3 regions of the Mesorhizobium erdmanii genome follow, and region 2 is predicted to be linked to each of the others. Evidence: riboswitches for the same ligand, from Rfam matches in the RefSeq annotation. Region 2 holds a riboswitch; each other region holds the start of a gene.
The links. Region 2 has a riboswitch for thiamine pyrophosphate ahead of thiC (phosphomethylpyrimidine synthase ThiC). Riboswitches for the same ligand answer to the same signal wherever they lie in the genome.
Positions count from the first base shown of each region.

Region 1: it holds a riboswitch for thiamine pyrophosphate, as region 2 does, so the genes downstream of both, EB233_RS14905 (YkoF family thiamine/hydroxymethylpyrimidine-binding protein) here and thiC (phosphomethylpyrimidine synthase ThiC) in region 2, are expected to answer to the same signal.
Region 3: it holds a riboswitch for thiamine pyrophosphate, as region 2 does, so the genes downstream of both, thiB (thiamine ABC transporter substrate binding subunit) here and thiC (phosphomethylpyrimidine synthase ThiC) in region 2, are expected to answer to the same signal.

Region 1 is NZ_CP033361.1:3,057,595-3,067,911, reverse strand. It holds gene EB233_RS14955 (PfkB family carbohydrate kinase) at 1-346, opposite strand, end outside; gene EB233_RS14950 (ADP-ribosylglycohydrolase family protein) at 343-1,371, opposite strand; gene EB233_RS14945 (GntR family transcriptional regulator) at 1,375-2,100, opposite strand; gene EB233_RS14940 (DUF3309 family protein) at 2,494-2,658, opposite strand; gene EB233_RS14935 (hypothetical protein) at 2,915-3,514, opposite strand; gene EB233_RS14930 (hypothetical protein) at 3,696-3,839, shown strand; gene EB233_RS14925 (methyltransferase family protein) at 3,942-4,634, opposite strand; gene EB233_RS14920 (ABC transporter substrate-binding protein) at 4,742-5,758, opposite strand; gene EB233_RS14915 (ABC transporter ATP-binding protein) at 5,751-6,518, opposite strand; gene EB233_RS14910 (ABC transporter permease) at 6,515-7,333, opposite strand; gene EB233_RS14905 (YkoF family thiamine/hydroxymethylpyrimidine-binding protein) at 7,371-7,979, opposite strand; TPP riboswitch at 7,970-8,083, opposite strand; gene EB233_RS14900 (hypothetical protein) at 8,278-8,580, shown strand; gene msrA (peptide-methionine (S)-S-oxide reductase MsrA) at 8,710-9,228, opposite strand; gene EB233_RS14890 (glycosyltransferase family 39 protein) at 9,425-10,317, opposite strand, start outside.
Region 2 is NZ_CP033361.1:6,427,981-6,438,297, reverse strand. It holds gene hisC (histidinol-phosphate transaminase) at 1-133, shown strand, start outside; gene EB233_RS30910 (LLM class flavin-dependent oxidoreductase) at 260-1,288, shown strand; gene EB233_RS30905 (hydroxymethylpyrimidine/phosphomethylpyrimidine kinase) at 1,547-2,317, opposite strand; gene EB233_RS30900 (thiamine phosphate synthase) at 2,308-2,913, opposite strand; gene EB233_RS30895 (thiazole synthase) at 2,910-3,683, opposite strand; gene thiS (sulfur carrier protein ThiS) at 3,685-3,882, opposite strand; gene thiO (glycine oxidase ThiO) at 3,851-4,852, opposite strand; gene thiC (phosphomethylpyrimidine synthase ThiC) at 4,849-6,684, opposite strand; TPP riboswitch at 6,787-6,903, opposite strand; gene queE (7-carboxy-7-deazaguanine synthase QueE) at 7,187-7,912, opposite strand; gene queD (6-carboxytetrahydropterin synthase QueD) at 7,909-8,265, opposite strand; gene queC (7-cyano-7-deazaguanine synthase QueC) at 8,265-8,963, opposite strand; partial or broken gene EB233_RS30860 (IS110 family RNA-guided transposase) at 9,698-10,317, shown strand, end outside.
Region 3 is NZ_CP033361.1:1,366,835-1,377,151, reverse strand. It holds gene EB233_RS06575 (RNA polymerase factor sigma-32) at 189-1,052, shown strand; gene EB233_RS06570 (caspase family protein) at 1,306-3,171, shown strand; gene EB233_RS06565 (M48 family metalloprotease) at 3,255-4,703, opposite strand; gene thiQ (thiamine ABC transporter ATP-binding protein) at 4,980-5,756, opposite strand; gene thiP (thiamine/thiamine pyrophosphate ABC transporter permease) at 5,749-7,374, opposite strand; gene thiB (thiamine ABC transporter substrate binding subunit) at 7,383-8,381, opposite strand; TPP riboswitch at 8,425-8,539, opposite strand; gene EB233_RS06545 (thiamine diphosphokinase) at 8,628-9,287, shown strand; gene EB233_RS06540 (ABC-F family ATP-binding cassette domain-containing protein) at 9,289-10,317, shown strand, end outside.

The DNA of each region.
Region 1 (10,317 bases), 3.2 Mb from region 2:
GCACACTTTCGGCTCCGGGCCACGAGACGAAGGTGCGTTCGGCATCGCTCGATATCATGGCGACGCAATTGCCGCTGTCCATGGCGGGCGCTGGCGGCGTTAGCGTCTCGATGCCTGCGGCTGCGAAGGCGGCGCGCAGGAAATCGCCGTTCGGCCCACTGCCGAGCTGGCCGCCGAACACGACTTTCGTGCCGGTGCGGGCCGCGGCAACCATCATGTTGAAGCCACCGCCGGCTACCTGGGCGAAGCTCGATGCGGTCTTTTCCATTCCGGGCGCCGGCAAGGCATCGATGCGGTAGACATAATCCACCACCGCGCTGCCGATATGGACGAGACGGCCGCTCACGCAGCCGCGTCCTTGCCGGACCCGGCTCTCGCCACCCTTGCCGCGACGAGGTCGGCGGCCAACACGCGTACGTCGACCATGTCGATGCCCTTCAGCCGCGCGACATGCTGCTGCGGCAGCCGCGAAAAGCCCGTGCAGGCGCCGGCCATGCCTGCCGCGATGGCGCCAATCGTGTCGGTGTCGCCGCCGAGATTGGCGCTGATGACCGCCGCTTGCCAAGGATCGCCATCGGCGACTTCCAGCACAGCGAAGGCCGCCGGAACCGATTCCTGGCTGGCGACGCCGGTGCCGACCAGATCGGTGATCAGCCGGATGGCGTCCCTCGTGACCTTGCCACGCACCAGGTCCTGCGCCCAGACAATGCGCGCGGCGATGTCGCCGCCGGTCACCCAATGGCCAAGCGTCGCCCCTCGCCTCGCCGCCGCCACGGCACTGTCGGACGCGGCGCGCCAGTCACCCCCGGCAACGCCGCGGCTGACGGCGGCCGCGACCGCCGCTGCCGATGCTATGGCGATCGAGGTGTTGTGTGTCGCCCGGCAGGTCTCCGCCACCTTGGCCACGAATGTATCGAGCGGCTCCAGCGGCATCATGATGCCGACTGGCGCGATGCGCATGGCCGCTCCATTGGTGTCGCCGCCGCGCCCCGCTTCCTCGGCCGGCACGCCATTGTTGATGGCGTCGATGGCGCGCTTAGTCGAAGGACCCAGAAGATCGTAGCTGCCGCGCGCCTTGACCTCGCGCTCCCAGTCGAGCAGCGCGTTGACCCAGCGCGCATGATCGAAACGCTCGCCGGATTCGACCAATATACGGCCGAGCAGCAGCGCCTGTTCGGTATCGTCGGTGATGGTGCCGGCCAGAAGTCCCTTGGACACCGGATGGTCGGCGAAGGGCGCGATGAAATCCTCGACATGGCCATGAAGTTCGGCAATGCGCGCCGGCGACAAAAGCTGCGTCGGCATGCCGAGCGCGTCTCCCAGCGCTCCGCCAACAAGCGCGCCCATGGCGCGATCAAGCATGTCCGGCATCGCTCAGAACCTCATATGCAGCGCGAAATGCGCGGGATTGAGCAGGCTGGTGACATATTCGATCGGCCGGTCGTCGGCCGCCCGCGTCAGCCGGCGGCCGCGCAGGAAGGGCGTCCCTAGCGGGCAGCCAAGGATCGCCGCGTCCTCGGCGTTGAGCATCTCTATGCCGACCCATTCCTCGCCATGGTCGGGAATGAGGCCGGCGGCGCGCAGCGTCTGGTGCAGCGAGCCTTCGCGCAGGCCACGGAGCGGCACATCCTCCAGCTCCGGCGACAGGGGCAGCCGGCTGCGCTCGATGGAAATCGCGTGGCCATCGCTGGCATTGGTGCGCACCCGGTCGACGGCGATGAAGAACGGGCTTTCGATCTCCAGCAAGGCAGCGAGATCGGCGTCTTCGATGACCTCCAGCCGCAGCGTCCTTGTCTCGGCATTGGCACCGGCGTTGGCCAGCGCACGCGACCAGCCGATGGCGTCGTCGACCGGCTTGCCGTCAAAGGTGACGAAAGAGCCAATGCCCACCTTGGTGGTGATCAGGCCGCGGCTGGACAGCTCCTCAAGGCCCTTGCGGACCGTGTTGCGGCTGACGGAGAAGCGTTGGACGAGCTCGTTCTCGCTTTGCAGGCGATCGCCGAAGCCAAGCACGCCGGAGCGGATTTCATGCTCCAGGACAGTGGCGATCTGCTCGGGCTTGCCCGTGCCGGGAGACAGTTGAACCGCGCGCCGCTTCATATTCATACCTGTTCAGTGAACCTGTATAGTCCTGTTCAATATATGGCCGAGACAAGCCTGTCAACGATCGCTGGAAGATCAGAGGGCACTGACTGACGGTGCACGGCGGTCAAGCCGGAATGCTCGTCGTCGATGAAGGGCCGGCGCGGCGAGCCTTCAAAACAATTGCCTTGGAAAGAAGAAAGCCCGCTCCGGGATACCGGGGCGGGCCTTGGAGGAGGATGAAGGGGTGGGACCCTGTCCTCTTGTTTCCACGGGGGGTGTGGACCGAATTAACAATACGAGAGTCGCGAAGAATTTTGGATCACAACGCGGCTTGCCGTCATCACAATCCGGTGCGCCGCGACCCGGAACTGGTCACGAGATCGCGACCATCCGAAGCATTGCGAGCTTCTAAATCCGCCCGAGCACGACAAGGACGATGATGATCAGGAGCACAAGCCCGAGTCCGCCGCCGCCATAGTAACCTGTTCCGTAGAAGGGTCCGCCGCCGAGGCCGCTGAAGCCGCCAAGCAGCGCAATGACAAGAATGATGATGAGTATGGTGCCTAAGCTCATGGTTCCCGCTCCTGTAGGCGCTGACGCGCTGGCTAACATCGTCGCATACGATGTTTCGGAAAAGAGAACGTTCGGGCGGCCTTACCGTTCCGTATGATCGTAGAGTGGTATCCACAAGGAAGAGATTTCGCCGGCAAACCGCTGAAGATGCAGAAAGCCCGCCTGGACGGCGGGCTTTCCGACCGACCGGAGGTCAGGAGAGTGCGGTCAAAGCCTCACGGCTGGTTCCGCACTTCCGATCCCCGCGCTGCTGGCATCAGCGGCGGGCGATCAGCAGGCAGAGCTGACGCAGATCGCGGTCATAGGCACCCTCACTGCTGAGCACGTCGACGCAACGCTTCTTCATGCGTGCGACCTGGCTGTCGGACATCTGAGCTACGACGCCCGGCAGGCGGCCGGGATTGCTGGGGTTCGAGGGATTGCTCGGGTTGGACGGATTGCTGGGATTGGTTCCTCCGATACCCACGCCAACACCGACGCCAGTGCCACCGACATTGGCCCCGAGCCCTGCCGTCACGCCACTGGTGCCGCCGACATTGGCACCAAGACCAGCATTGACGCCGTTGCTGCCCCCGACCGAGGCGCCAAGTCCGGCGCTGACACCGCTCGAGCCGCCCACATTGGCGCCGGCTCCGGCGTTGACGCCACCGCTCCCACCGACGGAGGCACCTGCGCCGGCATTGATACCGCCGCTGCCGCCGACCGATGCGCCCACGCCGGCATTGACGCCGCCGCTACCGCCGACGGAGGCGCCGACACCAACGCCCAGACCCGCCGCATTCGTCGGCATGGAAAGAACAAGAACTAGTGCACTCCCAGCCAACACACTGGCGACTGTTCTGATGATAAAAGCCATAACACTCTCCTGTTGTCGTTGTGCTAAAGCATTCGGCATACAACCGATTGCTACTTCAACTACGAGACAGGCGATATCAAGTTTCAAATCAACACGTAATTACGAGATCGATGGTATTTATTAAAGAAACGAGGGATATATAAGAGTAATAAAATTATAATACAGTTGAAAAGGATATTTCATGATTGAGAACAGTAATATCGATATGCACAACATACCGAAAAGAAAAACGATTTTTATGGCCCTTGCCGAATTGCCGTCAGATAAGGCCGTCTGGCGCGGAGCGCAAAGACCGGACATCGGCTTCCGCCAAGAATTCCGGTAGGACAAAGGGAGGAGGCCGGCATTTGTCTGGAACCGCGACCCGCTTCAACGAAGCGCAGTTGACCAATCCGGGCAGACAGGATCGGCCATTTCGGCCCTACCCTCAGAAAAATCGCGGCAACAGCCTGTAGCGCACCCGTTCCATATAGGCGCGATACTCCGGCTCGGCGGCCAGCAGCGCCTCCTCGCGCAGAATGCGATAGAGCTGCAGATAGGTAATCACGGCGTAGACAAAGAGGTTGGGGAGGGAAAAGGCCGACAGCAAAAAGAGGACATGGCCGGCTAGGTAGCCGGCGTAGATCGGGTGCCGAACCACCCGGTAGGCGCCGCCCGTCATCACGCCGCGGTTTCCGGGCAGGATGGCAAAGGAACGGCCGAGCGAAATCTTCCCCCAGATGACAAACATCAGCGCCAGGAGTTGCAACGGCGCCGCTATATAGACCGGGACAAGCGCCACGCCAGGCTGGAGGCTGACCAAGGCAACACCGAAACTGGCCGTCACGGAGACGACGACGGTAAGCGGATTCCAGTCACGCGTTACCGGACGCCGCGACAGAAGCAGCCAGGTGAAGGTGAGTATCTCGGAAATCGCAACCAACGCGGCGTTGAGCCGGGTCGGATCCTCGACGACCTGATACAAGCCGCGATAGACGAACAGGGCTGCGCAAGCCAGGGCACAGAGGCGGAAGAAGCCCTCGCGTAGGTCGACCAGCATGTCACGCCTTCGCGCGGCCGAGAAAAACCCGCCCTGATTATGCGAAAACGCTTCACTCTTTGACGTGAGCAACGCAAGCACCCCGATGATCCCTCAGGGCGACCTTTGCACGCAACCATTGCCGGGCGGTTAACCGGCAAGATCGAAACGATGCTACCGGAATCCGCCTCGGCATGTTTCGAAGCCTCCTAGCCCAGAGCCGAATTGCTGAAATACTTCGCGAAATCAGGGCGCTGTGCCAGAATTTTACCATCGCCATCGCGCAGAATTCCCGCCGTGAAGAGATAGTCGCCGATCGCGTCCATCTTGGCTGGATCCATCGTGCCGAGAGCGCCGTCTTTTGCGCGCAGATAGTGGCCGTCGATCAGCGACTTCAGCGACGCCTCGATCAATGCCGGATTGGTCAGGGCATCCTTGTTGGCGGCGATCAGCAGCGCGGCGGCTTCCCCGGGATGATCGACCGCGAACTGATAACCGCGCCGCGTTGCCTGGACGAAGGCCGACGCCAGCGCCGGATTTGCCTGGAGATAGGCTTCGCTCGACGAGATCAGCGTCGTGTGCTCGTCAGGCACGCCATAATCGGCATAGACGAAGCTGCGTTGCTTGACACCCTTGAGCTCGGCCTCGATGCCCTCCCAGGTCGAGACCTCGAGCGTGAAGTCGACTGAGCCGTTGGCCAGCGCTTCATAGGCGGAGGTGCCGAGCGTCACCGTTTCGAAATTGCCCTTGCCGCCGTCATGTCGGATGATGGTCGAGATCAGCGCGTTTTCCCAGGCGCTGCCAAAACCGCCATAGATCAGGCCGTCGAGATTCTTCGGGCTCCTGATCTCGCTGCGCGCCGCGTTGAAGACCACGCGGCCGGTTTCGGACTGCACCACGGCATAGACGGCCTTCAGGTCGGCACCGGCGGTCTTCTGGGTGAACAGGCTGATCGTGCCGTTGATGCCGAAGTCGGCAACGCGGTTGGCGACCAGCGTACCGGCGCCGGTGTCGCTGTAGGGTAGAATGTCGACGTCGAGGCCAGCCTCGTGATAAAACCCCTTGTCGCGGGCGACGAAGAGCCCGATGTGGTTGGTGTTGACCGTCCAGTCCAGCGCGACGGAGACCTTTTGCGTTGCCGCGAAGGAGCGGCTAGATCCGGCGATGAGCGGAAGACTGCTGGCAAGGGCGAGCAGCAGGGCTTGTCGACGCGTCAAGTCAATCATGGTCGTGTCCTTTGAATGGTTGAGGGTTGAGCAGAATGTCGAGGATCTCGGCTTCGAGTGCGCCGGCCTGTTGCGCGGCGGCGCCTGCCGGATCGCGCGGGCGGGGCAACGGCACCCTGATTTCACGCACCACACGAGCCGGGTGCGCCGACAACACATAGATGCGATCGGACAGGAACACGGCCTCGCGCACATCATGTGTGATCAGCAGCGCCGTCCAGCGATGGTGCCGCCACATCTGCTCGAGCCAGCGCTGCATGGCCGCGCGTGTCAGCGCGTCGAGAGCGCCGAACGGCTCGTCGAGCAAAAGCATGTCGCGCTCCTGCACCACCGTGCGCAAAAGTGCCGCGCGCTGGCGCATGCCGCCCGAGAGTTGCGCCGGAAAATGCCGCTCGAAACCGGCAAGCCCGAACTCGGCGAACAGCGACGCGACGCGCGCCCGCGCGGCCTTGCGTTTAACGCCTTGCACCTCGAGCCCGAGCGTCGTGTTATCGAGGATGCGCCGCCACGGCATCAGTGCGTCGCGCTGCGGCATGAAGGCAAAATGCCTGCCATGATCGTCGAGCGGCGCGCCGTCGAAAAACATCTCGCCTTCGCCATGCTCGGCGCCGGTCAGAAGCTGGAACAGCGTCGACTTGCCGGCACCCGAAGGTCCCAGGATCGAGACGAATTCGCCGGCACCGACGCTAAGCGAAATGTCCGCGAGCACGTCGAGCCCGTCAAACGCCTTGCGCACATGTCGCAATTCGAGCCGCCTCATTGCCGCGGCACCTTTCCCGCGCGCTGCTGGCCGGCCCGCTCCCAGGGCATGGCGAGGCGCTGCAAGAGCACGGTCAGCCCAAACAGGATAAGCGTCAGCGCGGCGCTGACACCGACGGCGGCCAGCACCAGATCGGGGCGGAAATTGTTCTTGGCGTTGAGCATGTAGATACCCAGCCCCTTCGCGGCGCCGGCATATTCGGCAAAGATGGCGCCGACCACGGCATAGGTGATGGAGATTCTGAGGCCGGCGAAGAAATAGGGCAGCGCCGAAGGCAGGCGCGCCACCACAAAGACTCGCCAGCGCCCTGCCCCCATGGCGCGCAGCATCTGGCTGATCTCAACCTCGGTCGCCTCGTAGCCCTGCACCAAAGCCACCAGCATCGGGAAGAAGGTGACCAGCGCCACCAACATGATCTTCGGGGCCAGCCCGAAACCGAACCACAGCACCACCAGCGGCGCTATCGCCACCAGCGGCAAGGTCTGGCTGACGATGAAGACGGGAAACAGCGCGCGCCGCATCGGCTGGAAAAAGTCGACCAGCATCGACAGCGCGAAGGCGGCGGCGAGCGAGCAGGCAAAGCCGGCCAGCGTGGCGCGGATGGTGGGAACGGCGTTGTCGATCAGCGCGTCACGATTGAGCATCGCCTGTTCGAGGACGCGTGAGGGTGCCGGCAGAATCGTCGGCTTGATGCCGGAATAGGTAGCGTAGAGTTGCCACGCCACGGCGAGCAACCCGACCGAGATGATGGCGGGTATTGCCTTGGCAAGGGAAGCCGAGAGCGGGCGCGGCGCGACTGGTGAGACCACGGGCATAACCTTTGACGAGGGGTCGCGCGCAAGCGCGGTAGGCTCAGACAGCCGACGGGCTGTTGGCCGAAACCGTGACGTCGAGGGTTACGTGGCCGGCGCCCGGCCCGAAGCGGCAGAAAGCCTCGTTCAGCGCCGAAAAGATCGCGCCCGTATCGCCCCGCAGTTTGGTGCAGAAGTTCTTGGAGCGATCATAGACGCCGGATTGTTTCAGGAAATCGATACAGCCATAGATCTCGTCCATGTGGTCGCCTGTGCCCATCACGTAGAGCGAGAACTGCGCCGCCGCCGGCTGGCCGGTGGCAGCAGCATTGCGCACGGCGCTGATGGCGGCTTCCTTGCGTGGGCCGAGCGGCCCGACAGGTCCGCCAAATGCGTCGGAGCGGCAGATCGGATCATCCGGCTCACCTGGACAGCCGCGCGAAATGGCGGCCGACAGCACACAATGCTTGCCGCTCCGCGCCGCCGCCACGAACAGATCGCGCAGCGCCGGGAACAACACTTCCGGTGGCCCGACCAGCAAGGTCGAGATGTCGTCGGTCTCGATCCTCAGCCTGTCCCGATAGGGATCGAGCGCGCCGAGCGCGCCCAGGATAACGCCGACGAAATCGTCGGCCATGGGATATAGGGAAATCTGTGCGCCTGAAAACATCGCCCGCCTCGCTCCGCTGGTATTACCCAGATCAGCTTCTAGGGTCCGTGGGCTTGCCGCCCCCGTCTCAGCCCCGACCGTACGGAGCACCCCTGTGGATGGGCGCGTTAAAGCACCATTCGAACTGAAGGGAAAGACGTTTTTTCAACGCACTGCGCCAAAAGCGTTGCACCAGGCCTGGTCACCAGATGGACGCGAGGAGGTCCTCCCAAGTGACTTTTATCGGGAACCTTCGCCAATCCGCGAGGTTGTCCCACCAGTCGCAAGGCGACGAGTTCACAGAAATGGAGACAGAACCATGTTCATGAAAATCCTCGCAGCTTCGGCGTTTACCGTTGCTCTGGCCACGTCCGCGATGGCGCAGACTGCAGCCGGCACGGATGGATCGTCCGGCAGCGGCAAATCGGTCACCGTAGACCCGAGTACGCCAGCTTCGCCCAATCCGGTCGATCCGGCAACAACCAACAGCACGACCACCGCACCGACCGACATGAACTCCAATGCGGACAAGAATTGCCCGACCAGCCCGCAAGGCGCGCAGTCCGATGCCAACGGCAATGCGACGGCGCCAACCGTGAACGACAAAAACTGCGGCAAGTAATCTATTGATCAAAATCGGAAAGCCGCCGGACACCCGGCGGCTTTCGAAAATCATTCCCCGCAATCACTCCATGGGTCGCGAAGAGGGTGCACAGACCGGATCGACGATCGCGATGTTATCGCCAAACCGTCAGGACGCTGCCTTCTCACGAACCGGCAACTTCCAGCCCGGCCTGACGAAATGGCAGGTGTACCCGTTGGGATATTTCTCCAGATAATCCTGATGCTCGGGCTCCGCCTCCCAGAAGGCACCTGCCGGGGCCACCTCGGTGACGACCTTGCCGGGCCACAGGCCGGATGCATCGACATCGGCGATAGTGTCTTCGGCAACGTGCTTCTGCTCGTCGCTGGTGTAGTAGATCGCCGAACGGTAGCTCATCCCGACATCGTTGCCTTGGCGATTGCGCGTCGTCGGATCATGGATCTGGAAAAAGCGCTCCAGCAGCGTGCGATAGCTGATCACCGCTGGATCGAAATTGATCTCGATGGCTTCGGCATGGGTGCCGTGGTTGCGGTAAGTGGCGTTGGGTACATCACCGCCGCTGTAGCCGACACGGGTGGAAGTGACGCCGGGATAGCGCCGTATCAGGTCCTGCATGCCCCAGAAGCAGCCGCCGGCAAGCACTGCGCGTTCGGTCGAAGTCGCCATGTCACCTCTCCTCAAAGAGCAATTCACGGGAAAACGTTAGCGATTTCCGGCCTGAATTGCACAACAACAAATTTGGTAGCCCATAAATGGGCATTGTCTGCGGCTTCGTCCAGCCGTCTGGAATGGAGGCGACACCCGGCAGAGTGCGTGCGGCCATAATATCACGACGCGGAACGGCAGCGAACCGCCGCTGACCTCAGCCGCGCAGATGCCGGGTCCGGCTGTCGACGGCGACCGGCAGGTTGCGCGTGCCAGGCGGAATGGCGGCAAAACTTATGGCCACAGGCGGCGCCTTGAGCGACCAGCTGAAAAGAACAGTCTTGACCGGGATGTCATGCAGCCATGCCTGCAGCCCCGACGGCACGTCACGGCCTGGCCAAACCATCAGCATGCCGTGGTCACGCAATCGCTGTCTTGTGATCCAGGGCGCGAACCGCATATCGAGGTCAGTGAAGATCGACGGCTTGTCATAGGCATTGAGGCCAGCAAGCATGGCCAGATCCGGATCCCCGCCAACGATGTCGAGCCGACCGGGCGATGCCGAATGCCAGACGGCTTCAGCCTCATCCGAGATCGGTCGCGCAGGCCAGCAGACTGGCTCCATGTGCCCCCACAAATTGCAGTTCGTCCAACGCATCGCCGCATAGGCACCGGACGTGCCGACAATGCAGATCAGCGCGCAAATCGCCAGCCTTCGCATTTCGAGGGTGCCAAGCCGATGGCCCACGAGGGCGAGAACCACGACACCGACAAGATTGTACATCGGCGCGCCCCAGGCTTCGCCGGTACCGGTGAACGGCGAAGCCACCATGATGAGGATCGCTGGTCCAAGCCCCATCCACGCGAGATAGACGAGCGTACCGTGTTCGACAGGCTTATCCGGCGCGGGTGAGCGGCGCAGCAATCCAGATATCGCCAACACCAGAAGAAAGCCGGAAAGGCCAGCCAGCTGAACGCCGATATAATAAAGGCGCGCACGGTGCTCCATCACCCATTGGTCGCGGTCGGCAAAATAGGTCAGCGGTAGAAAATCCATACGGTAGAGATGGATGGCCAGCGGCGCGGCAACCGCAAAAAAAACGGCTAGAC
Region 2 (10,317 bases):
TGCCGTCTTTCCCGATAAAGGTTTGGAAAATTACATCCGCGTCAGCATCGGTACAAAAGAGCAAATGGATGCGTTTCTTCGTGACGCTAGTCGTATTAGTAGAATATTGAATATGTTAACGCCCCCGCGTTAGGTTGTTAAGGCCCTGCTTTAGCATTTCGCACGCATAATTCGAGCGATTACACAAGCGAAAAACCTTTAAATTGCTTGGAATACGCAAGCAACCGGACTTGTTGCGTCAAAAAATGGAGACAATATCATGGATAAGGCCTTTCCTTCAGGCCTAGCTGTCGGAATCTTCGATCATCTGGACGAGGACGGCCCCGATATCGCCCGACAGTACGAAGATCGCCTGATGTTAGCGGAGGCGTGCGATCACCTTGGGTTCTATGCATATCATCTCGCAGAGCACCATTGTACCCCACATGGGAGAGGTCCCTCACCGAATCTGTTCTTGTCGAGCGTAGCCCAGCGAACCCGGCGCCTTCGTGTCGGACCGTTGGTAATGTTGCTTGCCCTTTATCATCCGCTACGTGCGTTTGAAGAGATCTGTATGCTGGACCAATTGAGCGGTGGCAGGCTGGAACTTGGGATAGGGCGCGGCTCGCTCCCGATCGAATTGGGTTACTTCGGGATTGGCTCGGACGCGGCGCCAAACCACTATGCGGAAGCCAGCGAAATTCTTATCAATGCGCTGAAGGGCGGCACGCTATCGTATCAAGGTCGCCATTTTGAGTTGAACAGCGTTCCGCTGACGCTAAGAACTCATCAGCGTCCACATCCGCCGACTTGGATCGCCACCAATCGACCGGAATCGGCAGGCTGGGCCGCTGCGAATGGCATGAACATAGCGTGCGTGGGACCTTCCTCTTCCGTTCGAAGAATCACTGATGCCTTCCGCGCCGGTCGAGAGCACACCGGTGAGGCGGACGACCAAGCGCCATTTCTTGGATTGCTCCGAATGGTCGTGATTGGGCGTTCTGAAACAGATGCACGTTCACTCGCCGCACCTGCTTACGAACGGTGGCTCAAGAGCTTTAAATTTCTTTATGATCTCAATAGCATGCCAACTCCACCAAACCTGCCGCTGACCTTCGATGGAGCAATCGAGAAGGAATTGTGCGTAGTAGGAACGGCAGCATCTGCGGGACAAGCTCTTCTTGATCAGCTGGAAGCGGCAGGTGCAAACTACCTCCTTTGTCAACCGGCGTTTGGGAACCTGTCGTTAGATGCTTCCCTATATACCGCAACGGCGATTCAATCCGCAATTATGGCTCGAGTTGGCTAACCCCGGTTCGAACGTTCGCTCACCCAACAACGTGCCAAGCGGCATGCTGTCGCTAGCGACGACTAGGTGCGGGTTTCGGATGACCCATCAACCGGTTGGCACAGAGGCATGCGGCTTCCTCCTCAAAGCGGCGTGTTGTTCATAGGCGAAAGCGACCGTGTATGCCGCATTCTCACCCTGATAGGGCCTTCATGTCCTAGGAGTAGACCCACGATCGCCTGCCAGACTTGATCGGATCGTTGGATACGTTCGGGCCGATCAGCTTATCGGCCCGATATCCTTCGATCCGGCAAGCGCATCGAAAACATGTTGCTTGGCTTGGCGCACGCTCGCTTTCAGCGACGCTCCAAGAGCAAGCGAGGCGGCGACTGCGCTGGCCATCATGCAACCCGTTCCGCGCATCCCTCGCGGCAAGCGGGGCGCCTCAAACCGAACTGCAGGTTGGTTCGGCTGCAAAAGCACGTCGACGCAACGGGTTCCTTGTACATGGCCGCCCTTGACGAGTACGGCGGTCCTCACCGTCCTCGATAGCTCTTCAGCCTGACGACAAGCCCCTTCTTCGTCCGCGGCCGGTGACGAGCCGGTAAACGCAGCCAGCTCGACCAGGTTAGGCGTTACAAGCCGGCAGATCGGCATCAGATCGTGGCGCAGCATATTAATGGCATCGTCCGCCAGCAGATTGCGTCCCGAGGTAGAGGCCAGGACCGGGTCGAGTACCACAGGCACTTGGCGGTTGACCAAAACAGCGCCGACTGCCTCAACAGCCGCCGATGTCCCAATCATGCCTATCTTGACGGCCGCGACATCGTTGGCAGCGAACGCGGCGCGCATCTGAGCGGCGACAAGCTCCGACGGCACAAGCTTGACGTGCTCGACAGCCGAGTGCGTCTGGACTGTCACGGCGGTGATGGCAAGACAACTGCGCAGCCCGAAGGCGGAAACCGTTTCTATATCGCGGGCAATGCCAGCTCCACCGCTGGAGTCCGATCCGCCAACGACAAGGACATGCGGTTCCCGCCTCAGCGCCATCGCTCCGTCTTTTCGATCCATTCTCGCGTACGCGCCTCGGGGTCGGCATTCAGCGTGATATCGGTGACCACTGCCGCGCTATCGGCGTCCGCCGCGAAAACACCGTTGAGCCTGTCAGGGTTGAGACCGCCAATGGCGACCAATGGGATTGGCGCTACCCGATGCTTCCATTCTCTGATCCGTTCGAGTCCCTGCGGCGCCCATTTCATCTTCTTCAGGATGGTCGGGTAGATGGGCCCAAGCGCGATATAGTCCGGCCCGGCGGCCATCGCCGTTTCCAGCTCAATGTCATCATGTGTGCTCAGTCCGAGCCTCAAGCCGGCTGCGCGTATCGCCAAGAGGTCGGCGGTCTGCAAATCGTCCTGGCCGAGATGCACGAAGTCGCAGCCTTCCTCGATTGCCAGGCGCCAATGGTCGTTGACGATGAGCTGGCAGTGGTGCTGGGCGCACAAGGCCTTTGCCTTGCGGATCTCCGCGCGCAACCCAGCCTGATACACGGTCTTGATGCGCAGTTGCACAAGCCGGACTCCGAGTGGGACCAGCCGTTCGATCCAGGCAGCGCTGTCGACGATCAGGTAGAAGGGATCGAGCTTCATGAAAAAACTGCCCTGCCAATTGTCGGCGTCGATGGCGCGGCGACGTCGCGCGGTTCGAGCATTCCCGAGCTGTAAGCTTCACGACCGGCCTCGACAGCCTTGCCGAAAGCGCGCGCCATGCCGACCGGATCAGCCGCTCTGGCGACCGCGGTGTTCAGCAGCACGCCGTCAAAGCCGAGTTCCATGACGGTTGTCGCGTGCGACGGTCGTCCGAGCCCCGCATCCACAATCAGCGGGACGCCAGGGAAATGTCCGCGCATCGAGCGCAGTGCCATGATGTTGACCGGGCCGAGGGCGGAACCGATCGGTGCGCACCAAGGCATCAAAACCTTGCAGCCCGCATCCAGCAGCCGCTCGGCGACACCAAGGTCGTCGGTGGTATAGGGAAATACCGTAAAACCGTCTTCGCACAGGATGCGCGCGGCTTCGACCAGGCCGAACACGTCCGGTTGCAGCGTGTCCTGGTTGCCGATCACTTCGACCTTGATCCAGCTCGTGCCGAACACTTCGCGCGCCATGTTCGCGGTGGTGACCGCTTCCTTGACGGAGTGGCAGCCGGCAGTGTTCGGAAGGATTCTCGTGCCGAGCGCGCGGATCAACGACCAGAATTTTTCGCCGGCCCTCCCGCCTGCCATCTCACGCCGCAACGAGACTGTCACCACCGATGTGCCCGACGCCTTGATCGCATCGGCAAGGATGGCCGGTGAAGGATACTGAGCCGTGCCGAGAAGCAGCCGCGAGGGAAGCGACGTTCCGAAAAGTTCGAACATGCTAGCCTCCCTGCATGGGCGAGAGGATTTCGATCCGGTCGCCGTCGCTCAACTGGAACTCCGCGCGGTTGGCTTTGTGTACGAGATCGCTGTTGACGGCGGTTGCTAGCCAATCGCCTTCGTAGTCGAGCGCTGCAAGCAATTCGGCCAGCGTGGTGGCGGCAATCTCATGCGCTTCGCCGTTGACCATCAGATTCATGTGCAAACTCCGCGGGTTTGTCGTGACCGAAGACAAGCTCGGCCGCCTGGCGCGCCATGGCTGGGGCGAGCAGAAAGCCATGGCGATAGAGGCCGTTGATCGCGACCGTGTTTCCGAGTGCCTCGATACGCGGCAGGTTGTCGGGAAAGGCGGGACGAACGCCGACACCAGCCTCGACGATCTCAGCTTCGGCGAATGCCGGGTGCAGCGCGCAGGCGGCGCTGAGCAACTCCATCATTGAACGCGCCGTGACCCGTCCGGTGGACTGGCTTTCGATCATCGTCGCACCGACCATGAAATTGTGGTAGGTGCGCGGCACCACGTAGAGCGGAAAGCGCGGATGCAGCAGCCTGACCGGGCGTGACAGCGAGACATCAAGCGTGCGCAGGATCAGCATTTCGCCGCGAATGCCGCGCAGCCTGTCATCGACGGCGGCCATTCCCGTGCAGTCGATCTGACGATCGAAGCCGGAAACATGCCGGGCGTCGGTGCCGAAGTGGAATTCGACACCCATGGCTGCAAGCTTGTCATGAAGTGCCGCCATCGCCTGGCGCGGGTCGAGATGAGCCTCATCGGGGAACAGCAACCCGCGCCGGAAGCGGCCTGCGAGGTCGGGCTCCAGGATCGCAATTTCGTCTTCATCGACACGCCGATGCCCTGACGTGCGACTGGCGAACCGGTCAAGCTCACCGGCATCACGCGGCGCGGCCACGACCAGCGTTCCGGCCCGTGTCACCTGACCCGGCAGTACCGCATCCCACCAGCCGGCGGCATCGCGTCCGAGATCCAGCACCGGCTGCTCGGCGCTTTCGCGTTCGCACCATGGCGCCAGCATGCCGCCGGCGAACCACGACGCATTGCCGTCAAGGCCAGGCCTTGTCTCGGCAACGGTTACAGCCGCGCCGCGTGTGGCGAACTCGAAGGCCGCGGTGAGGCCGGCGACCCCGGCCCCTTTGACCAGCACCCTCATGACGGCTCATGCGCCTCCGGCACCAGCGGTGCGCCGGTCTCGTCCGCCGGCACGTAGAGATCGCCGCCCCCGCGGTATTTCGCCGCCATCGCCGCCATGCCCTCTTTCTGTGCCTCGGCGCGAATGTCGTGGGAAATGCGCATGGAGCAGAATTTCGGTCCGCACATCGAGCAGAAATGTGCCACCTTATGCGCCTCCTTGGGCAAGGTCTGGTCGTGGAAGGACCGCGCGGTTTCGGGATCGAGCGACAGGTTGAACTGGTCCTCCCAGCGGAACTCGAAGCGCGCGCACGAAAGGGCATCATCCCTGACTTTCGCCGCCGGATGCCCCTTCGCCAGGTCGGCGGCATGGGCCGCGATCTTGTAGGTGATCACGCCGGTCTTGACGTCATTGCGGTCCGGAAGGCCGAGATGCTCCTTCGGCGTGACGTAGCAGAGCATGGCCGTGCCGAACCAGCCGATCATGGCGGCGCCGATGCCGGAGGTGATGTGGTCATAGCCCGGCGCTATGTCCGTCGTCAGCGGCCCCAGCGTGTAGAACGGCGCCTCGCCGCAGACAGCGAGCTGCTTGTCCATGTTCTGCTTGATCTTGTGCATAGGCACGTGGCCAGGGCCTTCGATCATCACTTGGCAATCTTTGGCCCAGGCGATCTTCGTCAATTCACCGAGCGTTTCCAGTTCGGCGAATTGCGCCGCGTCGTTGGCGTCGGCGATGGAGCCCGGACGAAGACCGTCGCCGAGCGAAAAGGACACGTCATAGGCGCGGCAGATGTCACAGATTTCCGCGAAATGCTCATAGAGGAAGCTTTCCCGGTGATGGTGCAGGCACCATTTGGCCATGATCGAGCCGCCGCGCGAGACGATGCCCGTGACTCGGTCAACGGTCAGCGGGATAAAGTGCAGCCGCACGCCGGCATGGATGGTGAAATAGTCGACGCCCTGTTCGGCCTGTTCGATCAGCGTGTCGCGGTACACCTCCCAACTCAGATCCTCGGCGATGCCGTTGACCTTTTCGAGCGCCTGATAGAGCGGCACCGTGCCGATCGGCACCGGCGAGTTGCGCACGATCCATTCGCGGATGTTGTGGATGTTGCGGCCGGTCGACAGGTCCATCACCGTATCGGCGCCCCAACGGATCGCCCAGACCATCTTTTCCACTTCCTCGGCCATCGACGAGGTGACCGCCGAGTTGCCGATATTGGCGTTGATCTTCACCAGGAAATTGCGGCCGATGATCATCGGCTCGCTCTCGGGATGATTGATGTTGGCGGGAATGATCGCGCGCCCGCGCGCCACCTCCTCGCGCACGAATTCCGGCGTGACAAAGTCGGGGATCGCCGCGCCGAAGGCTTCGCCGTCGCGCTCGATCTTGCCGCGCAGGATCTCGCGGCCGAGATTCTCGCGGATGGCGACGAACTCCATTTCTGGCGTGATGATGCCGGCGCGCGCATAGGCAAGCTGGGTCACGGCCTTGCCCGATTTGGCCTTCAGCGGCCGGTTACGGATTGGAAACTCCGGCGTCAGGCGTTCGCCCGTGACAAATCCATTGTCTTCGGGTCGGACATGGCGCCCGTCATAGGCTTCGACATCGCCGCGCGACACGATCCATTCGCGGCGAAGCCGGGCAAGGCCGGTTTCGATGCTGGTTTCGACAGTCGGGTCGGTATAGGGGCCTGAGGGATCGTAGACGGTGACGGGCGGCTCGCCGGCCGTCGGATGGACGGAGATCTCGCGCATCGGCACCCTGATCTGCGGGTGGATGGCACCGGGCTTGTGGATTTTCCGCGAGGCGGGCAATGGTCCCGTCGAGACGGCGGGGGTGAAGGCATTCATCTTGAGGCTCCTTTGCTCATGCATTGGAGACCCAGTTCTGTGCCGGAAGGATGAAAAGACGCTTCTGTTGACCTGCCGAAACAGGACCTCGGGCGTAAACTCCCGTAAGCGCTTGCACCGTCCCTACGCCAGTATGAACTGGATCAGGTTCAACGGGTCACTGCGCCGCGAAAGCAAGCAGTATCTCAGCCCCTTGCCGGGACTCCCCTGGTGAATGCCTCAAGTTTGAACGGGCCGGCGCTATTTTGTCAAGCGCATTCGGCCCGCAGCGGTGATCGGGGCGACCAAACAAACCCAGCGGAAAAGCATGGTAGTATCGAGAGCAAGTCACGCTCCAGAGGAGCGGTGAAGCGCCCCCAATAAGGCGAGCCCTCATGCGGATTCGGTGCCTTTTCCAGCACGGTGTTTTCGGGGCTTTCCGGAACGACGCTGCTGCCGCCCAGTTGGGTGAGATTGCTATAGATGTCTGGCTTGCTCGTCGTCGGCAATCCTTCCCCTTCGGCTAGACGCCCCAGAGCAGAACATGAAGCTGCGGCAGTACACGCGCCTCGAACCACCTGTCACGGGTCACCTTTTCAACCAGCCATTCCATGCGCCTCATCACACCGGCAAAGTCGATGAAACCGTCTTCGTTGCCGGGACGCGGCGGCGTGTGATTGCCGGGCTGCAGATAGACGGGTAATTGGGGGTAGCGCGCCGCGGCGTCTTTGGCATAGGCATAGTCATCTTCGTCGAAGACGACAAGCTTGAGCGCCATCTGCGGCTTAGCCTGCGCCGCCTCTAAGCAGGCGTCGAACGCGGCCCAATCTGTCGTCATTTCACTTGAGGGCGGCTTGGGGCTGAGTACCAGCACGTCGAGATCCGCGAACCATTGCTTAGACACCGAACCTTGGCTTTCCAATGCAAAACGGTAGCCCTCACCATGCCCGCGGTCGATCAAGTGGCCAAGCGGCTGGATGGCCGGATTGCCGCCCGATAGCGATACCATCACGGGCTGACCGCCGGAAAGTGCAATGACCTTTTGCCAAACCGCGTCGGGAGTCATCATCTCCCAATCATGGCGGAAGCGACGGTCCACCGCATGCAGGCTGTCGCACCAGGAACAGCGATAATCGCACCCGCCGGTTCTTACGAACACCGTCGGCAAGCCGATCAGCACGCCTTCGCCCTGAATGGTCGGCCCAAAAATCTCGCTCACCCGGATTCCGGGATGCAACGCGCAAGTCATGGCCGGTATTCCGCCCAGGTTTTCGGCGTCTCGCTCACCCGCACGGCGGAGGTTTCGGGTAGCCGCACCTTGCACCAGTCGTAAAAGTGCCTGGCCAGGTATTCCGCTGTGGCATGGTCATGCCCCAGCACGTCGTTAAGATGCCGATGGTCGAAGGTCCCATCGATGTAGTGCTTGAACGCCGCCAGATCTTGGTAGTCGCGCACAAAGCCGTGTTCGTCCAGTTCGCCACCCGAAAGCTCCACTACAACGATGTAGTTGTGGCCGTGCAGACGTGCGCACTGATGACCTGGTGGCAAGGAGGTGAGCTGATGCGAGGCCGAGAAGTGGAACTCTTTGGTAATGCGGAACATTACGCGCTCCTTGTCTGGATAGCGTGGAGCCAGAAGTCTGCGTCCTCATAATCTGTCGGGTCGGTGATGCCGGCCAGATCGAATGCTTCGCGCCGTTCGACGCATGTCCCGCAGCGACCGCAATGACGTGCACCGCCCTTGTAGCAGGACCACGTCGCCTCGAACGGTGTGGCGTACTTTGCCCCCTCGCTGACGATGTCGGCCTTCGAGATATTCACATACGGAGCGTACAGGCAGATATCGGCGTAGCCTGCGAGCGCATGGTTCTGCATCGTCTGAAAGGCGTCGATAAAAGCGGGCCGGCAATCGGGATAGATGAAATGATCTCCGCCGTGGACGGCAGTGGCCACCGCATCGGCCTTCTGCGCGGCGGCAACCCCGAAGGCGATGGCCAGCATGATAGCGTTCCTATTCGGCACCACCGTGATCCTCATGGAGTCTTCGGCATAGTGCCCGTCGGGCACGTCCACATTGTCAGTCAGCGCCGAGCCGCTCAGGTTCCGGCCAACATCGCGGATATCGACGATCTGGTGCGGAACACCCAGCCGTTTGGCGCAGATGGCGGCAAAGCCGAGTTCCTTTTTGTGCCTCTGGCCGTAATCGAACGAAAGCAGGCCAATGAGTTTCTGCTCGGTCGCCACCTTGTGAGCGAGCGAAACAGAGTCCAATCCGCCGGAGCAGATGACGAGGGCATTCATGGTTTGAGTCCTTGTTTTGACCGGGTAAGGCTGCGACCGGAGATTTCTCTGCGTTCCCACTACCCCACCGAGCCGGTTTTGTGAATGAGGTGGACCCGATTGAGCGCACGTACCTTGTTGTCAGGGTCCCCAAGATGACTTTGCACGCGACTTGTCGCGCATGTTCGACCGCTGAGGCGCTGAGTCCGCCACTGCGTATGTATGCGTATAGACGATGCAGAAGTCACTGCCGTGGCGCAGCAGCATTCCCGACACACCTTCGGCTTGTCCGGTTTGCTCCAGAACTTGACGTCCCGAGTTCGGCGATAACGCAAGGGTCGACCGGCAGTCCAGTGAAAGGCTTCTGCCGCGCGCTGGTCTGCGCATAGATCGCCTCGATCCGCCGCGCCTCGTCATTGGTCAGAGCGGGGAAAGGCGGCGGTGCGAGCAAGGAGGTCACGCGGCACGTCCCCTATGATTGCCGCCGCGTGCGGCGACAGTTCAAGGCCGATGATCTTTCGAGTGTCTTTGCGGAATACCAGAGGGCAGAACTCATGCGTGCCCAGGAGATTGTCCCTTATGCGGTAGCGCGAAGCGGTCTTCTCGGGTCCCGGACCACCGCAGCTCGGGATCGACAACCGGAACGTAGCGTCCGGCATCGGCGTCGGGCAGATCGAGACGCGCGCCCGTCAGCCATTCATAAGAAACCAGATGCGGCGGGCATAACTGCCGGTCGGGCTTTCAGGGACCAGCGCCTCGAGGCTACGGGCAACGCCATGGCGGTGGTGCGGGTTCTGTCGCCCTATGTCGGCCGGGTGATTGTCGCCAACCCGATGCAGGTGAAGGCGATCGCCCATGCCAGGATCAAGACCGACAAGATCGATGCCGGGGTTCTGGCGCAGCTCCATGCCAGCGGCTTTCTGCCGGAGGTCTGGGTTCCCGATGAGCAGACTGAGCGGCTTCGCCGCCTCGTCGCGCGGCGCAACCAGGTCGTGCGGCACCGCACGCGCGTGAAGAACGAGGTGCATGGCATCCTGCAGGCGCACCTCGTGCCGAAGTGCCCGCATGCCGATCTGTTCAACCGTCGGGGTCGCGCCTGGCTCGAGCAGCAGGTGCTCCCCGACGACGAGCGGGCTGCTATCGCCCGCCACATCCGCGAGATCGACCGCCTGGCCGAGCATCTGGCTGACCTCGATCGCGACATCGCCCGGGAAGCGGTTGATGATGTGCAAGTCCGGCGGCTTCAGACGATCACCGGCGTCAATGCAATCGTCGCGAGCGGTATCATGGCCGCCGTCGGCGACATCCGGCGGTTCCGCGAGCCGCAGAGGCTGGTGAGCTACTTCGGCCTCAATCCGCGTGTGCGCCAATCTGG
Region 3 (10,317 bases), 1.5 Mb from region 2:
TGCAGCGCTTGAACGCCTCTGGCAACTTCATCGAAATCGCCCGGACGGCATCACCCGCCTGCCCGCGCCAGCGGAACCTTTCCCGCGCATGGCAGTTTTGGCTGTTCTAGGGCGCGATGCCGCGATTTCAACCGGTCCCCCGCCAAGTTCGTAACGTCAGTCATATCGCCTGAGCCAGGGAGCGCCTCATGATGGAAGACACGGCAGGACGGATCATGGTCCGGGCGGCAATGAGGGCTCCCTACCTCGAACGCGACGAGGAACATCGGCTTGCCTTGCTCTGGAAAGACGACAACGACCAGAACGCGTTGCACAGCATCACCGTCGCCCATATGCGGCTGGTCATTTCCATGGCCTCGAAATTCCGCCACTACGGCCTGCCGCTCGGCGACCTGATCCAGGAAGGCCATGTCGGCCTGCTGGAAGCCGCCGCCCGTTTCGAGCCCGAGCGGGAAGTGCGGTTTTCGACCTATGCGACGTGGTGGATCCGCGCCTCGATGCAGGATTACATCCTGCGCAACTGGTCGATCGTGCGCGGTGGCACCAGTTCGGCGCAGAAAGCTCTGTTCTTCAACCTGCGGCGGTTGCGTGCCCGGCTGGCGAATGGCCCAGAGCCGCTCTCCAACACAACCCTCTACCGGGAGGTGTCGGTGGCGCTTGGCGTCTCCGAGGCCGATGTGGCGATGATGGATTCGCGGCTGTCGGCGCCCGACTCCTCACTGAACGCGCCGCTCGCAGACGATACGGGCGCTACCGAGCGAATGGATTTTCTAGTGTCGGACGACCCCCTGCCCGACGAGATCGTCGGCGACAAGATCGACGTCGCGCGCCGCTCGCTTTGGCTGAAAGAGGCGCTTCATGCGCTGAACGCGCGCGAACTCAGGATCATCGAGGAACGCCGGCTGAACGACGACGGCGCCACGCTCGAAGCACTCGGCGAGACGCTCGGCATTTCCAAGGAACGCGTCCGCCAGATCGAGGCCCGCGCCATGGAGAAACTCAAGGTTGCGCTGGTCAAGCAGAACCCGGAATTCATGGCGACAGCCGCCTGACGGTAAAACAGAGACACAAGAGCAAAAGTATCAGATTTATCTCAAATAAAATATGTAACCCTCTCGGTGACATATTTAGAGATGTGGAATGTGATTTCTCTAACAGAGAAAATCATGGCAAAAAGTCCTTTCTGGCTACCAGACCCTAACAAAGGTGGGTTTTGCCATGCTAAGGCGCTACGCGTTCCTTGCTGCCTTGATCCTCGTGAGCCTCTCGACATTCGACGCTCGCGCCGATCGAAGGATTGCACTCGTGATCGGCAATTCGCAGTATCGGGAAATCCCGGCGCTCAAGAATCCCGACAAGGATGCTGAGGACGTTTCGAATACGTTCCGGCAGGCCGGTTTCGACGTGTTCGTCGCCAAGGATGTGACCAAGCTCCAATTCGAAGAGAAGTTCCGCAACTATCTGGCCGCCGCCGACGGCGCCGATCTCGCCGTCGTCTATTATTCCGGCCATGGCTTTCAGATCGGAGGTGAGAATTTCCTGATTCCGGTTGACGCGTCGTTGACGGATGCGGCCGACATGGAGGTCCAGACGATCAGACTCAACGACGTGCTGCAGCAATTGCGCACTAAGTCGAAGATCCAGGTGATCATCCTCGATGCCTGCCGCAACGATCCGTTCCCGCGCAAGGACTACTGGCTGCGCGACCAATTGATCGTCTCCGGCGGGACCGGGTTGGCGCAGGTAACAGGCTCGCAGAATGCACTGATTGCGTTTGCCACCGAGCCCGGAGCCGTCGCTTATGACGGGTCCGGCGATCTTAGCCCCTTCTCATCCGCCTTTTCCCGCCGCGCCCTGGCGCCGAACCAGGAAATCCAATCCGTCATGGCCGCCGTGCGCCGGGATGTGGTCAAGGCGACCAATGGCAGGCAGGTTCCGTGGGAGAACTCCTCGCTGATCGATGACGTCGTGCTAATGCGCGCGCCGGGGCAATCGACGCTGCCGGCGCCCGACGCCCAGCAAAACCAGCAGGTGGTGGAGCGCGGAATCCGGGTCGCCACTGCCGCCGAAGCTCTCGATAATCGTGACATCAATATCCCGGTCGGCGTCGGTCCGGTTGCGCTGAAGCTGGATTTTCCTGCCAAGAATGACTCGATCAGCCTCAAACTCGCTGGCTATCCGGCAGTTGGAACGCTGTCCCTGCCGGATCGCGTCCTGTCGCCGCAGTCAAGCCTGATGGCTGCTGAGGTCGGCCAATTGCGCTACGAGCCTCAGATCGGCTCGGCGGCTCCCGTCGAAATTGACTTTCAGATACGCGCCGGCAACGCATCGAAACGCGCGACGATGAAGCTGTCTCCCAGCGTAGACGCCTGCGACCAGGCCGCCGGCGAGCCGCTCGACCCGCAAGGCGTCGTCTCCGGCCGGTTAGAGAACGAGATCGCGGACGGCGCGGTCGGCGCCTGCAAGGCGGCGGTGAGAGCTTATCCCGATATCGCCCGCTTCCGTTACCAACTCGGGCGGGCGCTGCTGGTCGCCGGCAACATCGACGAGGCCAGGAAGGCTATCCAGGAGGCATCCGACAAGGGACACGTCCGCGCCATCTACGAACTCGGCCACCTCGCCTCCTCGGGAATAGGGGGGGTCGTGAATGCCACCCAAGGGAATGGCTTCTATTCGCAGGCGTCCGACAGGGGCGACCCCTACGCCATGAATGCGTGGGGCCACGCCCTGTTCAATGGCGTCGGCGTCCAGCGCGATACCGGCAAAGGGCTTGACCTCATGCTAACGGCAGCAGCGATGGGGAATATCAGCGCCATGAATGATCTTGCGATGATCTTCAACGAAGGTCGCAATGGCGTGCCCGCCGATCCGGCCCGTGCTCTGGCTTTCCTCAAGGCCGGCATCGAACGGCAAGAGGCTTATTCGATGGGCATTCTCGGTCTTGCGCCCAAGCGAAGCACGGTGACGGTCGCGGCGTGTACGCCCAAGGTGGTGACGAAAATCATCACGAAGATAAAGCTGATCCGTACACCTGTGCCAAAAGCGCCGCCGCCGAAGATCGCCAAGCCAAGGGTTCCGATTGTGCCAGGGGAAACCGGATCAGCACCCTGGCGTGGCGGCAATAGCGGCGACCACGACTCCAACACCGGCGGTGGCGGCAATCCCGGATGACGACAGCGACGCCATCGCCGCACCGTCCGAACAGGCAGTGTCGAAGCTGATTGTTCCGCAGCCGGCTGAACGCCGGCACCGACTTACTTGTCGGTGACGATCTTGACCTTGTCGCCGGCCGAAACCGCGGCACCCGGCGACAGCGCGTTCAGCACCCGGAACAGGTCGAGCTTGCGGTCGACGCCTACCATCTGCGCGGCGAGCGAGCCCATGGTCTGCCCGGGCTGCACGGTGAGCACGCGGATGTGCAGCGGCTTCAAGGCCGCCTTTTCGGCAGGACTGAGGATACGGAACGAACCGCTGACAGAACGCGCCACCGTCTCCAGTGAGGTGCTGGCCGAGGGTGCCGCGGTCAAGAGCCGGTAGACCTGGCCGCCGGCGCGGATCACCGCGATGTCGAACTGCCAGCCTTCGGCGCCGGCATGCGCGGTCGCGGCCTCGTTTCCGTTGATGGTTTCCTGCTTGACGCTGCTGTCGTCGAGGCCGGCCACCCAGCCGCTTCTGATATAGTCGGTCAAAGCGCGGTTCTTGTCGATCGAAACGCCGTCGAAGCGGATCGCGATGTCGCCTGGCCCGGTCGCCGTCACCGCTGCCGCCGAATTGTCGATGATGAAACCGTCCGGCACCGTGAACGACACGCCTAGGCCCGGATGCAGGAAGGTCTCGCCGCGCACATAGCCTTCTTCCGGCGTGTCGCCATAGAGCAGCCCGTCTATGCCGGCCAGAAAGGAATCGCGGTCGCGCGTGCCGACGCCGGGCGCGCCGAACTGGCGGGCATGGCGTTGCGCCAGGTCGATGCGCTGCGGCGTGTTGGGGTGCGTTGCCAGGAAGTCGAGGCTGGCGTCGGTGGCGCCTGATATCGAGCGGAAATCGGTATAGGCCGACATGGACTGCAGGAAGCGGCCGGCGGCATAAGGATCATATCCGGCTTCGCCGATCGACTTGATGCCGATGGCGTCGGCCTCCAGTTCCTGATTGCGCGAGAACTGCGCCAGCCGGAGCTTGCCGCGGATCAGTGCCGCCTTGGCGGTCGGGCTGTCGCCCAGCACATCCGAGACCACCTTGGTCGCCAGGCCCTCCTCGGCCTCGAGCTGCTGGCGTTGCAGGCCGTGATTGGCGGTGACGTGGCCCATCTCATGCGCGATGACGGCAGCGAGTTCGGACGAATCGTTGGCCAGCGCCAGCAGACCGCGCGTGATGTAGAGATACCCGCCGGGCAACGCGAAGGCGTTGACGTTGGGCGAATTGAGGATGGTGATGCGATAGGTCTGGGTCGGGTTGGCCGACACCACGGTCAGATTGCCGACCACCTTGGCGACCATGCGCTCGAGCTTGGGATCTGAATACTCGCCGCCATAGGTGGCCAGGATGCGCGGATGCTGCGCCTTGGCCATCTCGGCAAGCTTGCTGTTGGCGACGACATTGTCGACAGTGATCGGCTTGTCGGATGGCTGGAAGCCCGATTCCTGGACGTCCGGCGGCGTGAACATCTGGCAACTTGCCAGCGCCACGGCCAAGCCGGCCAGCGTCATGAAGCGCGCCAGCGGATTCCTTCTTGATCTGTCAGTGCCGATCGCCAGAACGGCTTCCTTTCAGGTCCCGGCGCATGACCACGAAAATCGGGGGATCCTCGGAACCTGTCATGCGCAAAACAAACTTCTACAGCATCCGTCACGCGTCCCTCGGGGCGTGCGGCGGATGCTGTAGGCAAATCACGGCTTGTGCCGGACCAGTAGGGCGGACCTAGCCACACTACTTCTGCCATGGCAAGCAAGCGCCCCATCGCCTGAGGCTGGTTTGACCGTAAATTATGTCCGCTTCCGGGCAATATCCCGTGATACGGCATTCCCGGCACCCGCACCGATATAGCGCCGGAACGCTTCGGGACCAGCCCCGGCAAAGAAATCGTCCGCCGTGCCGCTGGCCGCGACAGTCCCATTGTCCAGAAACACCACATTACGGCCGATGCGGCGGGCGTCTTCCGGCTGGTGCGTGACGAACAGCACCGTCATGCCGCGTTCGGCATGAACAGCTGCGACCAGATCGAGCATATCGTCGCGCAAGGCCGGCCCGAGCGAAGCAAAGGGCTCGTCGAGCAGAAGCACCGGGCGATCGCGCACCAGCACGCGCGCCAGGGCAACGCGCTGGCGCTCGCCGCCGGAGAGTTCGCGCGGCAAGCGCTTTTCCTTGCCGGCAAGGCCCGTGCGGGCAAGCGCTCCGGCGATATCAGCGCGGTCGGCTTCGGTCAGCCGCAGCGATGGCGAGCGGCCGAGCCCGACATTCTGCTCGACGCAAAGATGGGCGAAAAGGTTGTTTTCCTGGAACACCATCGACACAGGCCGCGCAGCCGGCGGCGCGGCGCTCACATCCGCCCCACCGATCAACACATGGCCGGACCCTGGCGTCTCGAAGCCGGCCACCAGATTGAGCAGCGTCGACTTGCCCGAACCGCTCGGCCCCATGATGGCGGTGATTTCCGCTGCGGCGAATTGGACATCGAAGGCGAGTTGAACCTCGCCATAGCTGAACGAGACCTTGTCCAGCCGCACCGGAACGCCCCTCCTGCCCATCGCCCCGTCAGACATTGCGGGCCTTCTCCCTTCCCAGCCAGTCTGCGGCCAGCACCAATGCGAGGCAGACGAGGCCAAGCAACAGCGCCAGACCGGCAGCGTCCGCGGTGCGGTAGCTGCCCATGCGTGCCAGCAGAAGGTAGGGCAAGGTCTGCACGGAATCACTGCCGAACAGTGCGATGACGCCGAGATCGCCGAGCGACAACGCCATGGCGAAAGCGAAAGCGGTGGCGAGCGGACGGCGCAGGGAGGGCCAGTCGACCAGCCGCAGCCTGGCCCAGCCGGAAATGCCGAGCTGCGCGCAAAGCCGTTCGTGACGCTCGCTCGCTGCGTCATAGGCGGGACGGACGGCGCGCAGCGCGAACGGCATCGCCATGACGGCGTTGACGGTGACGACCATGACCGGGGCGATGGCAAAGACATCGCCGGCATGACGCAGCAGGAGGAACCAGCCGGCGCCGATGACGATGGGCGGCACGACCAGGACAAAGCCGGCGCCGGTATCGGTTGCATGTTCGAGCAGCGTCCTTGCGCCGGCACGGCGGCTCAGCGCCAGTGCCCGGCGCGCCATGGTCAGCGCCAGCGACAGCATCACCGAAAGCAACGCCGACAGGAAGGCGAGCACGGCACTCGTGAATGTCGCCTGGCGGACAGTGGCCTCGCCGGCAAGCCGGCCGAGATCGGCGCCCAGGCCGGCCGCCACGGTCGCGGCCATTGGCCCGACGACGAACAGCAGCGCCAGCACGATCAGCCCGGCGTTGAACACGGTTTCGGTACCGTTGACGGAGAGATAGCGGCGCGGTGCGACCGGCAGGTTGGTGTCGCCGACGACGTTGGCGCCGAGCCGCGTCAGCGCCAGCACCACGATGAAGGTCACGGCGATCTGCAGCATTGTCAGGGCGACCGCCCGCGCGGGATCGAAATCGAAGCGTAGCGCCTGGTAGATGCCGACCTCGAGCGTCGTCGCGGCCGGCCCGCCACCAAGCGTCAGCACGATGGTGAAGGAGGTGATGCAGAGCATGAAGACAAGCCCGGCGACGCCAGGCAGGGCGGCGCGCAGCGTCGGCCATTCGATCAACCGGAACGCCGGTGGCGCGGCCATGCCGAGCTGGCTTGCCAGCCGCCATTGGTCGGCGGGGATGGTCTGCAGCGCCTCGAGGAACAGCCTTGTTGCCAGCGGCAGGTTGAAGAAGACATGGGCCACGATAATGCCGGACAGGCCGTAAATGCCTGGCCAGCCCTGGCCGCCAATCGTGCTGAACAAGCCGGCGAAATAGCCTGCGCGGCCATAAAGCGCCAGGATGCCGAGAGCCGCGACGATCGCTGGCAGCGCCAGCGGCACGGCGAAGAGCCGCAGGATGGAGCCGCGGCCGAAGAAACGCGGATGCCGCGACAGGGCACGTGCGACGAAGAGTGCCGGGACGACCGAAAGCAGGGTCGACAGCGAGGCCTGCCAGAGCGTGAACCGGACGACTCGAAGGAGATAGGCATCGAAGGCCGCCCAGGCGCCCGAGAAGTCGTGGGCGCCCTCGACGAGCAGTCCGGCGAGCGCGCCGCCGATCAGCAATGTGATCGCGGCGAGCGCAATGACGCCGGCGGCGACGCGGGGATCGGTCGGACGCGCCGGCGCCATCGCTTCGTCTACTTGCTCATCACCGCCAGCCATTCATCCACCCAGGCCTTGCGGTTGGCCGCGACCTCCTCGGGGCTGAACACTAAGGTCTTGGTCGGCTTGACCAGTTTGTCGAAGGCCGGATTGAGAGGCTTGTCCGTCTTGCCGGCGGGGAACATCCAGTTGGTCTCCGGGATGGCATCCTGGAATTTCGGTCCGGTCATGAAGGCCATGAACTTTTCCGCCAGAGGATTCTTGGCTCCGGTAGTGGTGATGCCGGCGACCTCGATCTGCAGATACTCACCTTCTTCGAACGAAGCCGCCTGGTAACGCTCGGTATTCTCCGCGACCATATGGTAGGCCGGCGACGTCGTGTAGGACAGCACCATCGGCGCCTCGCCCTTGGTGAACAGGCCATAGGCCTCGCTCCAGCCCGGCGTCACGGTCAACACCTTGGATTTGAGCTTGGCCCAGGCTTCCGGTGCCTTGTCGCCATAGACCGACTTCACCCACAACAGCAGGCCGAGGCCCGGCGTCGAGGTGCGCGGATCCTGGATGACGATCTTGTCGTCGGCAGTGCCTTCGACCAGTTCCTTCAGGCTTTTCGGTGGGGTCTTCAGCTTCTGCGTGTCGTAGACAACCGCGAAATAGCCATAGTCGAAGGGAACAAAGACGTCGTCGGTCCAGCCGCCCGGCACGCTGACATCGCTCACCGCGCCATGCGGGGCGAACAACCCGCTAGCCTTGGCATCGGCGGTAAGATTGGTGTCGAGGCCGAGCACGATATCGGCCTTGGTCGACGCGCCTTCGAGCTTGACGCGGTTGAGCAGGGCGACACCATCGGCGACCGAGACGAACTCGACGTCGCAGCCGCATTCGGCCTCGAATTCCTTCTTCACCACGGGACCTGGACCCCAGTCGGCTGTGAAACTCTCATAGGTGTAGACGGTGAGCTTGTCCTTGGCCAAGGCCGGCCCGGACAGCGCCATGATCATGGCGGAAACAAGAGAGTATAAAAGCGTGCGCATCGGCGCCTCCTTCGTTCGAATTGAAAGGAATTGAGGCGTCGGACTGTCCGAAACGTCTAATCCCTCCGCCGGTACAAACCGGATCAGGTTCAGCGGGTTGGCGAGATTGCCTCTCAGCCGGTCCGCGAAGATTGCGTCCGGCACCCCGTTAGAGCGTTTCGACACATAGGCCGGGTCGGCGAACCACGCAAGTGGCAGTTTGCCGGCCTTCCGTTTCCGCGGCCGGGCTGGTACAGGCCACCGGATATGAGCACATTCACGATCCTGCTTGGCGGCGATCTCATCCGCACGCCCCGGCTCGACCGCCAGGTCGAAGGCTCGCGCGTCATCGCCGCGGACGCCGGCATCGGCCATGCCCGGCTGCTCGGCCTTGTGCCTGAACTGTGGGTGGGCGATTTCGATTCGGTCCCGGCCGATCTGCCCGCCGACCTCGCTTCGGTGCCTCGCCAGACCTTCCCGGCGGAGAAGGACAAGACCGACGGCGAACTGGCGATCGCCGCCGCGCTGGAGCGCGGCGCGACCCGCCTTGTGCTGGCCGGCGCGTTCGGCGGCAAGCGCGCCGACCACGCTTTCCTGCATCTGGCGCTCGCCCTGCGCCTGGCCGAGGCCGGAACGGAGGTGCTGCTGACCAGCGGTGCCCAGGAAGGTGTCCCCTTGCTGTTGGGAAAGGCCGGCTTCGATTATGCCGACGGCACGCTGTTTTCGATCCTCGGCTTTTCCGAACTTGCCGGCCTGACCGTCACCGGCGCCAAATGGCCGCTCAACCAGGTCGAGGTCGCCTTCGGCTCGTCGCTGACCATTTCCAACGAGGTCAAGTTCGACAAGACCGGCCGCCGACTCGAAATCGCGCTCGGCCACGGCCGCGCGCTGCTGCTCGCCCATCCCCATCCCTTGCCCGAAAGCTGACATGGCCCCGCCCCTCCTCAATCTCGACGGGATAAGACTGACGTTCGGCGGCACGCCGCTGCTCGATGGCGCCGCCTTGACCGCTTCGACCGGCGACAAGATCGCCCTGGTGGGCCGCAACGGTTCGGGCAAGTCGACGCTGCTCAAGATCGCCGCCGGCCTGATCGAGCCGCAGGATGGCGAGGTCTTCCGCCAGCCCTCGGCGACCGTCCGCTATCTGCCGCAAATGCCAGACATGGAAGGATTCGCCACGGTGCGTGCCTATGTCGAGGCCGGGCTTGGCCCCGCCGACGACCCCTACCGCGCCAGCTATCTGATGGAGCATCTCGGCCTGACGGGTGACGAGCGGCCGGGCGACCTGTCCGGCGGTGAGGCAAGGCGCGCCGCCCTTGCCCGCGTCATGGCGCCCGAGCCCGACATTCTGCTTCTTGATGAGCCGACCAATCATCTCGATCTTTCGGTTATCGAATGGCTGGAAGAGGAGCTTGTCCGCACCTCCTCGGCGCTGATCGTGATTTCGCACGACCGCCGTTTTCTCGAACGCGTGTCGCGGGCCACCGTCTGGCTCGATCGCGGCCAGACCCGCAGGCTGGACAAGGGTTTTGGTCATTTCGAGGAATGGCGCGACCTGGTGCTGGAAGAAGAAGAGCGCGAGCAGCACAAGCTCGGCCGCCAGATCGTGCGCGAAGAGCACTGGCTGCGCTATGGCGTGACGGCGCGGCGCAAGCGCAACATGCGCCGGTTGGGCGAATTGCAGACCATGCGCCAGCGTTTTCGCGGCCACCGCGGCGCCGAAGGCACCGCGACCATGGTGGCGAGCGACGCCGCCGAATCCGGCAAGCTGGTGATCGAGGCGAAGAACATCGAGAAGAGCTTTGGCGATCTCACCGTGGTCAAGGGCTTCTCAACCCGCATCCAGCGCGGCGACCGCGTCGGCCTCGTCGGGCCGAACGGCGCCGGCAAGACGACGCTTTTGAAGATGCTGATCGGCGAACTGGCGCCAGATGCCGGCTCGGTTCGGCTCGGCACC